One region of the Alicycliphilus soli genome, then DNA from elsewhere that is predicted to be linked to it. Evidence: predicted binding sites of a transcription regulator. Region 1 holds the regulator's gene; each other region holds the start of a gene.
The links. The regulator sigma-54, encoded in region 1, starts transcription at its own class of promoters, with help from an activator protein. The targets are predictions, from matches to a motif close to TGGCANGNAANCTGCTTT.

Region 1 (5,314 bases):
CGCTACTACGTCGACGGCACCATGGCCGGCAGCATGGACAACGTGCTGCGCATCGTCGATCAGCTGGTTGCGCAGGTGCGCAAGGGTTGAAGTCGCTGCCGCCAGGTACCGCGGAGCGCGCCCCTCGGGCGCGCTTTTTTTTGGTCCTGCCGTCGCGACGGCGCGGGAACGCGGGGTCGTCAGTACAATGATCGCAAGAATCGTGCCCTATGAAAATCCGACCGTCCTCCCTCCTTTTGTATGGCGCCCTGGCGCTGGCCTGTCTGCCTGCGGCGCATGCCGAGAAGGCTGACCGGGGAAAGCCCATGAACATCGAGGCCGATGCGCTGCGCCACGATGAGCTCAAGCAGACCAGCGTGTTCACCGGCCATGTGGTCATGACCAAGGGCACCATCGTGCTGCGCGGCGCGCAGCTGGAGGTGCGTCAGGATCCCGAGGGCTATCAGCATGGCGTGGTGACGGCCGAGCCGGGCAAGCGCGCCTTCTTCCGCCAGAAGCGCGACACGCCGCCGGGCGCGCCCGATGAATATGTCGAGGGCGAGGGCGAGGTCATCGAGTACGACGGCCGTACCGACATCGTCAAGCTCATCCGCCGTGCCGAGCTGCGCCGCTACCGCGAGGCCACGCTGGCCGACGAGCTGACGGGGGCGCTCATCGTCTACAACAACATCACCGACGTCTTCACCGTGGATGGCCAGAAGGCCACGCCGGGCGGCGACAGGAACGGCGCCTCCGGTGGCCGCGTGCGTGCGGTGCTGGCACCCAAGGAGCAGCCGCCGGCCGCGCCGGCGCCCGCCGAGCCACCCGCGCTGCGCGCCACCCCCAGCCTGGGTGACGGCAAGTGAGCGCGGCCATGGACGAGACGCGTGTTCGCGCCGCCGCCACTGCCAACGGCGGCAGCCGGCTGGAGGCACTGCACCTGCAGAAGTCCTACGGCAGCCGCAAGGTGGTCAAGGATGTGTCGCTGGTCGTGCAAAAGGGCGAGGTCGTGGGGCTGCTCGGCCCCAATGGCGCGGGCAAGACCACCTCGTTCTACATGATCGTGGGCCTAGTGCGCAGTGACGGCGGCGACATCCGCATCGACGGCCAGTCGGTGGCCAACATGCCCATACACCGGCGCTCGCGCCTGGGTCTGTCCTATCTGCCGCAGGAGGCCTCGATCTTTCGCAAGCTCAACGTCGAGGACAACGTGCGTGCCGTGCTCGAGCTGCAGACCGATGCCTCCGGCAAGCCCCTGGCGCGCGACGAGATCGAGCGCCAGCTCACCGGCCTGCTGCAGGAGCTGCGCGTGGAGCATCTGCGCCAGTCGCCGGCCCTGGCGCTCTCGGGTGGTGAGCGCCGGCGCGTGGAGATCGCGCGCGCCCTGGCCACACAGCCGCGCTTCATCCTGCTCGACGAGCCCTTTGCCGGCATCGACCCCATTGCCGTGATCGAGATCCAGCGCATCATCGGCTTTCTCAAGGAGCGCGGCATCGGCGTCCTGATCACCGACCACAACGTGCGCGAGACCCTGGGCATTTGCGATCACGCCTTCATCATCAGCGAGGGACGGGTGCTCGCGCAGGGCACGCCGTCGGACATCGTGGACAACGCGGAAGTGCGCCGGGTCTACCTCGGCGAGCATTTCCGCATGTGAGCGGGATGCAGGCATGTGACACGGGGCATGGAGTGAAAGAGAGGGCATGAAACCGAATCTGTCGCTGCGTGTCTCGCAGCATCTGGCGCTCACGCCGCAGCTGCAGCAGTCCATTCGCCTGCTGCAGCTGTCCACGCTGGAGCTGGCCCAGGAGGTCGAGCAGATGCTGGACGAGAACCCGTTTCTCGAGCTCTCGTCCGACGACGGGGCGCCCGAGCCCGACCCTCAGGCCCCTGCTGATGCTACATATTCAGAAGCTACCAACGCTGACCAGATAAGCGCTGGAGACGAAAATGACGTGGAAACTCCGGCCGTCGATACGCCCGACGACTGGGAGGGCGACGGCAGCATGGACGCGGCCGTCGAAGACGGCGAATGGGGCGGCGATGGCACGGTGCGCAGCGGCTCCGGCGCCGATGAGGACGAGGCCGACGCCGCCGACCTGGCGCGCAGCCACGAGTCGCTGACCGACTACCTGCACCGCCAGGCCCTGTCGCTGCGCCTGTCCGAGCTCGACCGCGCTGCGCTGCGCTTTCTCATCGAATCGCTGAACGACGACGGCTACCTGGAAGACACGCTGGAGTCGCTGGCCGTGGGCCTGGCCGGAGCCGACGATGCCGAGCAGCTCGACGAGCTGGTGCACCGCTTCACCGTCGCCCTGGGTCTGCTGCAAAGCCTGGAGCCCACCGGCGTGGGCGCGCGCGATCTCGCCGAATGCCTGACGCTGCAGCTGCACGCCATGAACCTCCACGAGGAGGGCGACCCGGCCGTGGTGGAGGCGGCGCTGCGCATCTGCCGCCAGCCGCTGGACCTGCTGGCCAAGCGCGACCTGCGCCGCCTCAGTCAGCTGTGCGCGACCGGCGAGGAGGACACGCGCCAGGCCATGGCGCTGATCGCGCGGCTGGAGCCGCGCCCGGGCCGGCGCTTTGCCGACGTGGAGCGCAATGCCATCGTGCCCGACGTGATCGTCCGAAAGACCGGACGCGGCGCGCAGCAGAGCTTCAGCGTGCAGCTCAATCCCGACGTCATGCCGCGGCTGCGCGTGCACGACATCTATGCCAGTGCCCTGCGCGGTGGTCGGGGCGGTGAGGGCCATCAGGCGCTGCAGGCGCGACTGCAGGAGGCGCGCTGGTTCATCAAGAACATTCAGCAGCGCTTTGACACCATATTGCGCGTCTCGCGCGCCATCGTGGAGCGGCAGAAGAACTTCTTCGTGCATGGCGAGCTGGCCATGCGCCCGATGGTGCTGCGCGAGATCGCAGACGAGCTCGGCCTGCACGAATCGACCATCTCGCGCGTGACCACGGCCAAGTACATGGCCACGCCCCAGGGCACGTTCGAGCTCAAGTATTTCTTCGGCTCGGGTCTGGGAACGGAGACCGGCGGCAACGCATCGAGCACGGCGGTGCGTGCACTCATCAAGCAGTTCGTCGCGGCGGAGGACGCGCGCAAGCCGCTGTCGGACAACCAGATCGCCGAGATGCTCAAGGAGCAGGGCATCGAGTGCGCACGCCGCACCGTGGCCAAGTACCGCGAGGCGCTCAAGATCGCGCCGGCCAATCTGCGCAAGGCGCTCTGACAACGAAAGGCCACATGGCACGCATCATTTTCGAACTTCCGGCTTCGTTCGGCTTCTGCACCGAACTGCAGGTCTACATCAGCCATGTCAACCAGGGCGGACATCTGGACAACGCACAGCTGCTCAGCCTCGTGTCGGAGGCGCGCGTGCGCTTCTTTCGCTCGCTGGGCTACACCGAGGGCAATGTGCAGGGCCTGGCCACCGTCGTCGGCGACATGCTGGCGCAGTACAAGTCCGAGGCCTTCCATGGAGAGACCCTGCGTGTGGAGATGACGCCCCAGGACTTCAACCGCTATGGCTTCGACCTGGTGTTCCGCATGACCGAGGTGTCCGCGGGCCGCGAGGTGGCGCGCGGCAAGACCGGCATCGTCTTCATCGACCGCGTGGGGCGCAAGCCCGCACCGATTCCCGACTCGGTGCGCGAACTGCTCCTGGCCGTGGCGGCCCGCTGACCCAGGGCAGGAGCGCCAGACGCATGGCGAGCTGCGGGGGATGGGCCCCGCTTCTGCATGGTGACGCTGCGGGGGCGCTCAGACTCTCCGCCTCTTGGCCGCACCGCTGCGCTTCGCAAGTACGAGGCCGAAAAGCGCTGTGCCGAGCAACGCCAGTGACGCCGGCTCGGGGACTGGTCGTGCCATGTCGACGACGATGTCATCGATAAGGAATTCAGGGATGTCACCGTCCCCTTGGGCCGTGAAAACCACGGACACGAGATCGGTGAACGACGCGGGAAGAACGAACAGACTCCAGTCGTACGGCGCCTCTGAATCCAGCACAACCGAGGTGAACACCGTCCCGCCACCGACGAGATGGCCGACTATGTCGATGCCGAACGCAACGCTGTAGTCGATCACCGGTAGCGACGGTTCATAGTTTTCCGTTCTGCCGCCGGCATAGAAGGAGGACAGCGAAAAGCTGCTGCCGTCGCTTTTCGTCATGGTCAGGATGGATCGCTCGTCGGTATTGATCAGAGCCGCCGATGTATTGCTCTGCAGTATCCCTGGGTTGCATACATAGAGAAAGGGAGTGGCAACGGGATCGGCCGGATTGCCGGTGAAGGTGAATCCACGGCTGTCTAGCGACAGACCGACATAGTTGCAATCGCCGCCACCCAAGGGCACGTCCTCAAAATCTATGACCGCCGCTTGAGCCATGCCTGCAACACTGAGCAGCAACCAAGTGACGGCGCTTGCAAGGATTGAGCAGCACTTCATGATAGGCCTCCATGTCCAGGTGAATGGATCACAAGCAGTTTGCATGCCGCACATGTAAGTCTTTGATTTGCTTGACTTCTGCTCCGCCCGGGTGTGACGGATGTAAAAAAAACCGACGGATGACGGCCGCGGACGTTCCATGGCAGCGCAAGCCGAGCGAAGAATGGCGCGTGCGCCTGGACGGAAGGCCATCCCTTATGCTTGGCGGGCTCTATGAACACCCTGCAACTATTCCTGCCCTGCGCCGCCGGCGTCGAGGGCTTTCTGGCCGACGAGGTGCATGCGCTCACGGGTCTGACCGGTCAGGATCTGCTCGTCGGCCGTGCCGGTGTGCTGCTGCGCAGCAGCTGGCGTGATGCGCTGCGGCTGAACCTCCACAGCCGCCTGGCCCAGCGCGTGCTGGTGCAACTGGCCGAGAGGCCATACCGCAGCGAGGACGACATCTACGCCCTCGCGGCCAGCGTGGCCTGGGAGATCTGGTTCACCCCGCGCCAGAGCTTCAAGGTGGAGGTCACGGCCCAGCACAGCCCGCTCAAGAGCCTGAACTTCGCCGCGCTGCGCGTGAAGGACGCAGTGGCCGACCGCTTTCGCGCCAAGGCGGGAAGCCGCCCCGACGTCGAGACGCGCTGGCCCGATGTGCGCGTCCATCTGCACCTCACGCGCGAACAGGCCACGGTCTACATCGACACCTCGGGCGAGCCGCTGTTCAAGCGTGGCTGGCGCGAGGACAAGGGCGACGCGCCGCTCAAGGAGACCCTGGCCGCGGCCATGATCGCCGCCACGGGCTGGAACCCGCATGGCGACACGCCCCTGCCGCTGTACGACCCCTGTTGCGGCAGCGGCACCGTGGTCATCGAGGCCGCGCAGATCGCCTGCCGCATGGCG
Region 2 (5,314 bases), 530 kb from region 1:
CGGGGGCTGAGGCGGCTGCTCCGTCAGGCCAACATGCCTGACTGGCGAAGTGCCTGACGGCCTCGCGGATGGCGTCGGCGGCGTCGTTCTTGCAGCGCTTGCCCGAGAGGCGGCAGGGGGCGACGAATTGGGGGGGCATCAGGCGCACGCTGTGGCCGAGCCTCTCAAATTCACGCGTCCAGTGGTGCGCGCCTGAGCACGCTTCCATGCCGATCAGGCACGGCGGCAGGCTGGCGATGAGTTTGAGCAGCCTCTCGCGCGCCACGCTGGGGCGCACCAGTGCCGGTTTGTCCGATGCGTCCACGCCGTGCACGGCGAAGGCGTTCTTTGCCAGATCGATGCCTACGGTTAGGATGGTCATGGACTCTCCCTTTCTCACAACGAGTGCGTCGATGAGAGATTGCACTTCCTATCGTGGCACTTTGATGCCGTATCCCGCAACTGCGCGGATCACTCGGGACGGGGAAGTCCAGTTCATTCGTTAGGCGACACAATCCACGTCAGCGCATCCATGCAGGTAAACAGCAAGTCCGTCGTCCGCGCCTTCGTTGATGCGATCAATGCGAAAGACTGGGCTCGCCTCCGCGCTGTTCTTGCTCCTGAGTTCAGGCGTCACAGCGTCGCCGCCGGCGAACCGGGTGTTCGTTCGGCTGAGGATCTTGTTGCTTTCCTGGTGGCGGAGTACGCAACGTTTCCCGACGCCCACGAAACTCTGCTTGACCTCGTGGCAGAGGGAGACAAGGTTGCCGCACGCCATCTGTTTCGTGGCACGCAGCTTGGTCCCATGGGTCAGTTCCCGCCGTCGGAAAAGGTGCTTGAAGCCACCTATCTCGCGATCTACCGTCTCGAGAACGGGCGCATCGTTGAGGCATGGGCCGAGTGGGACAACCTTGCTGGGCTCAAGCAGCTTGGTCACAGTGCAGACTAACTGTTTACCGGGACTTCCCACATAGTCAACAAGCGCAGGCCATCGACATTCCTTGGTGACGGTATTTCTACGTTGACGCGAAGAGACGATGCTGCAAACGAGGAACAGACGGCACATCTGCTGACGGTCTTGTTGCACCGCTTCGGTGGTGCGGATCCAGCACGGCCCAGCACATGCGGGCGTTCTTGGCTGCGATGGCCACCACGGCCCGCCAGTAGCCGCGTCGCTCTGTCAGGCCGCGCGCCCAGTGGCTCACGCAGTCTTGTTTGGGCGTTCGGGTGAGTCAGCATTCACACGATGTCACCTCATTCCGGCGAAAGCCGGAATCCAGGAATCGCGCAGCGCCCAAACCGAACGGTGAACCGAGGCATGTTTCTAATGAATATTGCCTCAATGTCAATACCGTCAAGCGTTGATAGCTATGTAAAGGCTAGCATCAACTGCCCTGTGCACGCAGCACCCGCCGGTACTGTATGGCCTCGGCCACATGAGCCACGCTCACCGGGCCCGAGCCCGCGAGGTCGGCAATCGTGCGCGCCACCTTGAGGGCGCGGTGCGTGCCGCGCGCCGACCAGGCCAGGCGTGTGGCGGCCGTCTGCAGAAAGCGCGCGGCGGCCTCGTCGAGCGCCACCACCTCGTCGAGCTGACGGCCCTGCAGTGCCTGGTTGGGCATGCCCTGGCGCTTGAGCGCACGCTCGTGCGCCTGGGCCACGCGCTCGCGCACGGCGGCGCTCGATTCCCCGGCGGGCGCACCCAGCAGCTCCGTGGCCGGCAGCTGCGGCACCTCCACATGCAGGTCTATGCGGTCGAGCAGCGGGCCGCTCAATTTGCCCTGGTAGCGCGCCACCTGGTCGGGTGTGCAGCGGCAGGCGCGCTGGGTGGAGCCGGCAAAGCCGCAGGGGCAGGGGTTCATGGCGGCGACGAGCTGAAAGCGCGCCGGGAACTCGGCGCGCTGCGCCGCGCGCGCGATGGTGATGCGCCCGCTCTCGAGCGGCTCGCGCAGGGCCTCGAGCGCGCTGCGCGCGAACTCCGGGAACTCGTCGAGGAACAGCACGCCCTCGTGCGCGAGCGAGATCTCGCCCGGCCGCGGCGGCGAGCCCCCGCCCACCAGGGCCACGGCGCTGCAGCTGTGGTGCGGGCTGGCCGTCGGGCGTTGCATCCACTGCTGCGGTGTGAAGCGCCCGGCCAGGCTGGCGATGGCCGCGCTCTCGAGCGCCTGCTCCACCTGCATGGGCGGCAGCAGGCCAGCAAAGCGCTGCGCGAGCATGGACTTGCCCGAGCCCGGCGGGCCGACAAGCAGCAGCCCATGTGCTCCTGTGGCCGCGATCTCCAGCGCGCGCTTGGCGGCGGCCTGGCCCTTGACGTCGGCGAGATCGGGGCCATCGGCATGGACTGCGGGCGGCGCGGCCACCATGCGCCGCCAGCCGTCGTCGTCGCCCTCGGGTTCGGGTTCGGGCGTGCTGCCCGCGGGCAGAAAATGCCGCACCACGTCCAGCAGGTGGCGCGCGCGCCAGATCTCGGCGCCGGGCACCAGGGCCGCCTCCTCGGCGCTGCCCGGCGGCAGCACCAGGCGCAGCTGCTGCGCGCGCAGCGCCAGGCTGGTGGCCAGGGCGCCGCGCACCGGGCGTAGTTGGCCCGACAGCGACAGCTCGCCCGCAAACTCCCAGCCGCCCAAGCGCGCCGGGTCAATCTGCCCGCTGGCGGCCAATATGCCCAGCGCGATCGGCAGGTCGAAGCGCCCCGAGTCCTTGGGCAGGTCGGCCGGCGCCAGGTTCACGGTGATCTTCTTGTTCGCGGGGAACTCCAGGCCCGCGTTCTGCAGCGCCGAGCGCACGCGCTCGCGCGCCTCCTTGACCTCGACATCGGCCAGGCCCACGAGCGCAAAGCTCGGCAGGCCGTTGGCCAGATGCACCTCCACGGTGACGCTGGGCGCCTGCAGGCCCAGCAGGGCGCGGCTTTGCACCAAAGCAAGACTCATGGCGTGAACCCTCCCCAACTTGGTGCATGGCGCCACGGCGTCCATGCGTGTTTGCAGCCAAATGTACCTGTGATTGGGGTTGGCACGGTCTGTGCATTGAGCGCTGTACCTGCTTTCAACACCTATCGGAGGATCCATGCCCTACGCAACCCTGAAGTCCCTGAGCCTGGCCCTTGTGGCGGCCGCCATGCCCATGCTGGCCAGCGCCGAGCTGACGGCCAACGTCTCGCTGACGAGCAACTACAAGTTTCGTGGTCAGGACCAGGACGTGAACCGCATCAAGGGCTTCAACCCGGCCATCCAGGGGGGCTTCGACTACACCTTTGGCGAGAGCGGCTTCTACCTGGGCAACTGGAACTCCAGCGTGGACTGGCTCGCGGGCAATTCCATCGAGTCCGATTTCTACGGCGGCTACAAATTCAAGGCCGGCGAGGTGGATCTGGACGTCGGTGCGCTCACCTACCTCTACCACGGCAACAACAACGGCAACACCACCGAGCTGTACGGCGCGGCCACCTGGGGCCCGTTCACGGCCAAGTATTCGCACACCGTGTCCAAGGACTACTTCGGCTGGGCCGGCGCCAAGTCCTCGGGCAACCGCGGCCGCGGCACGGGCTATCTGAACCTGGCGTTCGCCAAGGAAGTGGCGCCCGCCGTCACGCTCAAGGCCGCCGTGGGCTACACGCGCTTTGCCGGCGACATCAAGGACCTGGGCGTGCCCAACTATGTCGATTACAGCCTCGGCGGTGCCTATGACTTCGGCTCCGGCCTGTCGCTGTCCGCGGCCGTCGCGGGCGCCAACAAGAAGGGCTTTTTTGGCGACGCGAACAAGGCGCGCCTGATCGTCACCCTCACCAAGACCCTGTAATTCTTCAAAAGGAGCCGGTCATGAAAATGATCACCGCCGTCATCAAACCCTTCAAGCTCGACGAGGTGCGCGAGGCGCTGTCCGACATCGGCGTGCAGGGCATCACCGTCACCGAGGTCAAGGGCTTTGGCCGCCAGAAGGGCCACACCGAGCTCTACCGCGGGGCCGAATATGTCGTGGACTTCCTGCCCAAGGTCAAGGTCGAGGCCGCCGTGGCCGACGAGCTGGCCGAGCGCGTCATCGAGGCCATCGAGGGCGCGGCCCGCACCGGCAAGATCGGCGACGGGAAGATCTTCGTCTCCGACCTGGAGCAGGTCGTGCGCATCCGCACCGGCGAGACCGGTGGACAGGCCCTGTAACCCCCAGTCACGGAGATTTGCCATGAGAAAACTGATTGCTTCCCTGGCTCTGGGCCTGGGCCTGCTGATGGGCGGCGGCGCCGCCCTGGCGCAGGCGCCCGCCACGACCGAACCGGTGGCCGAGGCGGCCGCCGCCGCACCCGCACCCGATGCGGCGCCCGCCGCAGCCCCGGCCCCCGCCGCCGAGGCCGCGCCGGCCGAGGCCCCCGCGCCCAAGATCGACTCGGGCGACACGGCGTGGATGCTCACCTCCACGCTGCTCGTGATCCTCATGATCATCCCGGGCCTGGCCCTGTTCTACGGCGGCCTGGGCCGCGCCAAGAACATGCTGTCGGTGCTGATGCAGGTGTTCGTGGTGTTCTCGCTGGTGTCGCTGCTGTGGGCCCTCTACGGCTACAGCCTGGCGTTCTCGGGCGAGGGCAAGTTCTACGGCGACTTCGCCAAGGTCTTCCTCAAGGGCGTGAGCATGGAGACCTTTGGCGCGCTGCCGACCATCCCCGAATACGTGTTCCTCGCCTTCCAGGGCACGTTCGCGGCCATCACCGTGGCGCTGGTCGTGGGCTCGTTTGCCGAGCGCATGCGCTTCTCGGCCGTGCTCATCTTCGCCCTGCTGTGGTTTACCTTCAGCTACGTGCCCATGGCCCACATCGTCTGGGGCGGCGGCCTGCTCGGGGCTGACGGCGCGCTCGACTTCGCGGGCGGCACCGTGGTGCACATCAACTCCGGTATCGCCGGCCTGGTGGGCGCCTACATGGTGGGCAAGCGCATTGGCTTCGGCCGCGAGGCGTTCACCCCGCACTCGCTGACGCTGACCATGGTCGGTGCGTCGCTGCTGTGGGTGGGCTGGTTCGGCTTCAACGCCGGCTCCGCCGGTGCCGCCAACGCTGCCGCGGGCCTGGCCTTCGTCAACACCGTGCTGGCCACGGCCGCCGCGACGCTGAGCTGGAGCGCCGGCGAGGCGCTGCACAAGGGCAAGGCCTCGATGCTGGGCGCGGCCTCGGGCGCCGTCGCCGGCCTGGTGGCCGTGACGCCCGCCGCCGGCTTCGTCGGTCCCATGGGCGCCATCGTCATCGGTCTGATCGCCGGCCTGGTCTGCCTCTGGGGCGTGAGTGGCTTGAAGCGCATGCTCAAGGTGGACGACGCCTTCGACGTCTTCGGCGTGCATGGCGTGGGCGGCATCG
Region 3 (5,314 bases), 260 kb from region 1:
GGCGCGAAAGTTCAGGTGCCGGGCCACGGCCAGAAACGCGCGCCAATGACCGACGGCCACGGGCCGCGTGCGCAGATGGGTGGTGGAGACAGGGGGCGCTTTCATGGCCGTCGATGATGCCGCAATTGATGCGGGAATGGAATCTATGAGGCGCCGCGCTTTCATTGGACGCATGGCCCATGCCGGGCGCAAACTGGCGCCACGCAAACGCTTTCAGGAGACCATCATGAGCGCGGTACATGTTCTCAATTCGCAACAATCCCAGGGCCACGGCCGCTGCCTTCTCGCCGTCGGCACGACGCGCAGCCTGCTCCTCCGGCACGCCATGCAGCTGCACGTGCTCGCCGGTCGCGCGTGGGTGACGCTGGACGACGGCCCGCATGGCTGGCATGAGGGCTCGGGCGACCTGCTGCTGCGGCCCGGCCAGAGCCTCGCCCTGGCGCCGGGCCGCCATGTCGTGATCGAGCCCCTGGGCCACGAGGCGCTGCAATACCAATGGCTCCGCCCGGCCGTGGCCCGGTCTGCGGGTCGCCAGGTGGCCGGCATCGAGCCCGCGACCTGCCCCGCCTGAAGCTTGTTGACGCTGTGCGGCCCGGGTGGCGCCGGATAATGCGAGGTTTGTCGGCGGGCATGGGGCCCGCCGGCCAGAGCCGATTTGCCACCACATTCACCACACATGACAGCACTGGACATCATCATCATGGCCGCGGGCAAGGGCACGCGCATGAAAAGCCGCACCCCCAAGGTATTGCAGCGCCTGGCCGGCCGGCCGCTGCTGCACCATGTGCTGGACCAGGCGGCCAGCCTGCAGGCGCGGCGCGTGGTGGTGGTCACGGGCCATGGCGCTACAGAAGTACAAGCTGCCTGCACAGGTGGGACGGGCGCTGGAGGCCAATTTGACCTGTGTTTTGTGCGCCAGGAGCCGCAGCTCGGCACCGGCCACGCCGTGCAGCAGGCCGTGCCACGGCTGGCCGGCGACGGCATGGTCGTCGTGCTCTCGGGCGACGTGCCGCTGACCCAGGCAGCCACGCTCGCTGCCTTGGTCGATGCCGCGGGCGGCGAGCGCCTGGCGCTGCTCACCGTCACCCTGCCCGACCCCACGGGCTACGGCCGCATCGTGCGCGGCGCGCAGGGCACCGTGCAGCGCATCGTCGAGCACAAGGACGCCAGCGCCGAAGAGCGCGCTATTCAAGAGATCTACAGCGGCATCATGGCCGTGCCCGCGCGCCTGCTGGCCGGCTGGCTTGCGCGCCTGACGAATGACAACGCCCAGGGCGAGTACTACCTGACCGACATCGTCGCCATGGCCGTGCAGGATGGCGTGCCCGTGGTGGCGCACCGCATCACGGACGCGCTGCAGGTCGCCGGCGTGAACAGCCCCGTGCAGCTGGCAGAACTGGAGCGCGCGCACCAGCTGCGCCAGGCCACCGCCCTCATGGAGCAGGGCGTGCGCCTGATGGACCCGGCGCGCTTTGACCTGCGCGACGACGCGCGCGGCCGCCGCGCCGAGCTCCTCTGCGCGCAGGACGTGGAGATCGACGTCGGCTGCATCTTCACGGGCCGCGTGGAGCTGGGCGAGGGCGTGCAGATCGGCGCGCACTGCCACATCAGCAACGCGCGCATCGCCGCGGGCGCCGTCATCCACCCCTACACCCATATCGACGGCGAAAAGGCCGGCGCCCAGGTGGGCGAGGGCGCGCTCGTCGGCCCGTTCGCGCGCCTGCGCCCGGGCGCCGACCTGGGGCGCGAGGTGCACATCGGCAACTTCGTCGAGGTCAAGAACTCCAGCCTGGCCGCCGGCGCCAAGGCCAACCACCTGGCCTACCTGGGCGACGCCACCGTGGGCGAGCGTGTCAACTACGGCGCGGGCAGCATCACCGCCAACTACGACGGCGCGAACAAGCACCGCACCGTGATAGAGGCCGACGTGCACGTGGGCAGCAACTGCGTGCTGGTCGCGCCCGTCACCCTGGGCGCGGGCGGCACCGTGGGCGGCGGCTCCACCATCACCAAGGACACGCCCCCCGGCGCCCTGAGCGTGGCGCGCGGCAAGCAGGTCAGCATCGCGGGCTGGCAGCGCCCGGCCAAGCAGGCCAGGTGACGCCGGCCTTCCCTGACTCCCAAACTCCCTCTCCCCCCTGGGGGAGAGGGCAGGGGTGAGGGGGTAGTTTGAGCGCCACGCTCATGAAAAACACCCTCACCCCAGCCCTCTCCCGCCCGCGGGAGAGGGAGCGACAGCCCCCATTCCCCGCCACCCCATGACGGACGACGCCCCCCCACCCACCCTCGCCACCCTGCAGGCCGAGCTGGCCGCCGCGCACGAACAGATCGCCCGCATGAGCGCCGCGCAGGAGGACTATCTGCGCGGCGTCTCGCACGACCTGCGCGCGCCGCTGCGTCATGTCACCTCCTACGGCGCCCTCGTGCGCGAGCTGCTGCAGGAGCTCCCCGCAGGCCAGCACCCCCAGGTGGACGAGGCGCTGGACTTCCTCGCCACCATGGAGCAGTCCGCGCGCCGCATGGCCCTGATGATCGACGGCCTGCAGGCGATATCGCGCGCCCAGCGCGCGCCGCTGCGGCTGCAGGGCGTGGACCTGGGCGCCGCCGTCGATCAGGCGCGCGCCGCCCTGGGCAGCGCGGTCGAGGGCCTGCAATGGCACATCGCCCCCGCCATGCCCGCCGTGCAGGCCGATGCCGAGCAACTCGCCCAGCTGCTGACGGAGCTGCTGGCCAACGCCCTCAAGTTCACGTGCGGCGTGGCCGAGGCGCAGGTCACCATCCATGCCCAGGCGGCGGCGCCGGGGCGCGTGCACATCACCGTGCAGGACAACGGCGTGGGCTTTGACGATGCGCGCGCCGGGCAGCTGTTCGGCGTCTTCCAGCGCCTGCACCGCGAGGCCGACTTTGCCGGCGTGGGCGCCGGCCTTGCGCTGTGCCGCGCCATAGCCCAGCGCCACGGCGCCACCATAGGCGCCACGGCCCGGCCCGGCGCCGGCTGCCGCATCACGCTCGACTGGCCTGCGGCCTGAACGCCCCCGGGAGCGCCCCGGGAGCGCCGGCATTCTGCCGGCACCCAAGCATCGACACCGCAGGCCCGGCACCACCGCAGAGGGCACAGGTATCTACACAGGTTTTCCATGGAAGGCTTCACCATGCTGACGGGGCTGGCGGCCGCTTCTCCCTCTACACCAAAGCGTAGAGGGATCTGATCAGGCACATACCTCAGATCACCGTCATTCCGGCTTTCGCCGGAATGGCGTGGTATTCCTAGGTGCCCTCTGAGGCATCTCAAAAATCAGGCAAAAATGGGCTCCAGCCCTTGCCCGGCAAGCGTCGGCAGCTATCTTTATTGCTGCGCAGCCTGACTGCCGCCACCCGCAGGCAGCAGCGCCGCCACCTGCCGCGCCGCAATCGCATGGCCATGCGCCGCGGCCCTGGCCACCCACATCAGGGCCTGGGCGTCGCGCTCGGCCGCATCGCACAGCCCGGCCGCGTGCAGCAGGCCCAGCCAGTGCATGGCGTCGGCCTCGCCCTGGTCGGCGGCGCGGGTCAAAAAATGCAGGGCAGGCCCCAGGTGGGCGGTCGCGTCCTCGGGGCCGCGCAGGGCGGCCAGCGCAAACAGCGCGCCCAGCTCGGCCTGGGCAGCCGCCTCGCCGTGGTCGGCGCGCACCAGCAGCGCGACCTCCGCCTCGCCCAGCGGCAGCGCCAGCGCCGGCAGCACCGCATCGACCGCCACCAGCGCCCGCCCGCGCTCATCGCCCAGGCGCGGCACGGCCCCTTCCTCGATGCGCCGCTGCCAGGTGCGCAGGCTGCGCCCCGTGAGCACGGCGGCGGTGTGCAGGCTGATGCAGGGGGCGGTGGGCGCAATGGACATGGGGCGATTCTATGGGGCGCACCCGCCAGATGTTGGTGTCGCGCAAAATTTGCGACATGTCGCAACCGTTTGTCGCAACATGGCAGCGACGTAACGTGATGTGTCCTTTTGTGTTGACGACAAATGGATACATCTGGCCCGCAGGCACGGCGCCGCAGGCTGGCACGGCGCTTGCGTTGCAGTCTGCGTCCGGGCCCCGTGCCCGTTTTTCAAAGAGGAGTTTGCAATGAAAACGCAACTGCAAAAGGGCTTTACCCTGATCGAACTGATGATCGTGGTGGCGATCATCGGCATTTTGGCTGCCGTGGCCTTGCCGGCGTATCAAGACTACACCGTGCGCTCCAAGGTCTCGGAGGTGCTCATTGCTGCATCCTCGCCCAAGAGCCTGATCAGCGAAGCCTTCCAAAGCGACAGCCTGGCCGGCGTGACCGCTGCGGCGACGGAATACAACGCCCGCCCTGCCGCCGAGAAGACCAGCAAGTTCGTTGGTGGCATCACGATCGATACCGCAACCGGCGATATCACCGTGACCACGGCTGCTGCGGCCACCTCCGGCCTGCCGACCGACGCCGCTGGCACGAACGTGGTGTTTCGGCCGAATGTGAACAACGTTGCGTTGGCCGCTGGTGCCACGGGTGCCATCGACTGGGCCTGCACCTCGTCTACCAACACCACGTCGACCGCGCGCGGCTTGGGCAACAACGCTGTCGCGCCTGCGACCCCCCTGCCCGCCAAGTACGCACCGTCCGAGTGCCGTTAATGGCCAGCCGCCATGCCCTTGCGCATGGCGTTGGCTCAACGAACCACCCCGCTGCGGCGGGGTTTTTCATGGCCGCGCCGCAGGCCGTGGCACGCACGGCACGGCGGCTGCCCCAGGCGCGGCCATTCCCTTTCACGCCCTTGACCCGCAGGAGCATGGCCATGCACCAGCACCCCCGCCCCCACGCCCACCCACACAGCGGCTTCACCCTGATCGAGCTGATGATTGTGGTGGCCATCATCGGCATTCTGGCCGCCATTGCCCTGCCGGCCTATCAGGACTACACCACGCGCGCCAAGATCACCGAGGTCATGGTGGCCGGCACCTCGGCCAAGGCGGCGGTGACCGAGGCCTTCCAGACCGGCGGCGTGGGCGCCGTGACCGGCCTGGCCAATGAATACAACGCCCGCCCGGTGGCGCAAAAACGCTCCAAGTTCGTGGCCAACATCCAGATGCACACCACCCAAGGCATTGTGACGGTGACCACCGCTGGCGCAGCCTCGGGCCTGCCGGGCGACGCCCAGGGCCGCACGCTGATCTTCACGCCCAATGTGCGGGGCGCCCTGATTGCTCCGGGTGTGACCGGCGCGCTGGACTGGGCCTGCGCCTCCAGCACCCGCGCCACGGCCACCAACCGGGGGCTGGTGAGCGGCACTGGAACCCTGCCCGCCAAGTACGCG

Region 2: ABUE11_RS01060 (TorF family putative porin) is a predicted target of sigma-54. The motif match lies at 2,987-3,004, and genes of this name have one in related genera.
Region 3: ABUE11_RS15465 (pilin) is a predicted target of sigma-54. The motif match lies at 4,035-4,052, and genes of this name have one in related genera.

Annotation. Positions count from the first base shown of each region.
Region 1 covers NZ_CP160388.1:3,542,201-3,547,514, reverse strand. The annotation lists gene ABUE11_RS16760 (thiol:disulfide interchange protein DsbA/DsbL) at 1-90, shown strand, start outside; gene lptA (lipopolysaccharide transport periplasmic protein LptA) at 210-845, shown strand; gene lptB (LPS export ABC transporter ATP-binding protein) at 854-1,636, shown strand; gene ABUE11_RS16745 (RNA polymerase factor sigma-54) at 1,683-3,215, shown strand; gene ABUE11_RS16740 (thioesterase family protein) at 3,230-3,667, shown strand; gene ABUE11_RS16735 (PEP-CTERM sorting domain-containing protein) at 3,746-4,429, opposite strand; gene ABUE11_RS16730 (THUMP domain-containing protein) at 4,643-5,314, shown strand, end outside.
Region 2 covers NZ_CP160388.1:229,548-234,861, forward strand. The annotation lists gene bioB (biotin synthase BioB) at 1-10, shown strand, start outside; partial or broken gene ABUE11_RS01040 (IS110 family transposase) at 56-361, opposite strand; gene ABUE11_RS01045 (ester cyclase) at 512-928, shown strand; partial or broken gene ABUE11_RS01050 (hypothetical protein) at 996-1,196, opposite strand; gene ABUE11_RS01055 (YifB family Mg chelatase-like AAA ATPase) at 1,365-2,906, opposite strand; gene ABUE11_RS01060 (TorF family putative porin) at 3,043-3,774, shown strand; gene glnK (P-II family nitrogen regulator) at 3,795-4,133, shown strand; gene amt (ammonium transporter) at 4,156-5,314, shown strand, end outside.
Region 3 covers NZ_CP160388.1:3,280,121-3,285,434, reverse strand. The annotation lists gene ABUE11_RS15490 (LysR substrate-binding domain-containing protein) at 1-105, opposite strand, end outside; gene ABUE11_RS15485 (DUF2917 domain-containing protein) at 227-571, shown strand; gene glmU (bifunctional UDP-N-acetylglucosamine diphosphorylase/glucosamine-1-phosphate N-acetyltransferase GlmU) at 677-2,101, shown strand; gene ABUE11_RS15475 (ATP-binding protein) at 2,259-3,029, shown strand; gene ABUE11_RS15470 (hypothetical protein) at 3,347-3,874, opposite strand; gene ABUE11_RS15465 (pilin) at 4,101-4,634, shown strand; gene ABUE11_RS15460 (pilin) at 4,796-5,314, shown strand, end outside.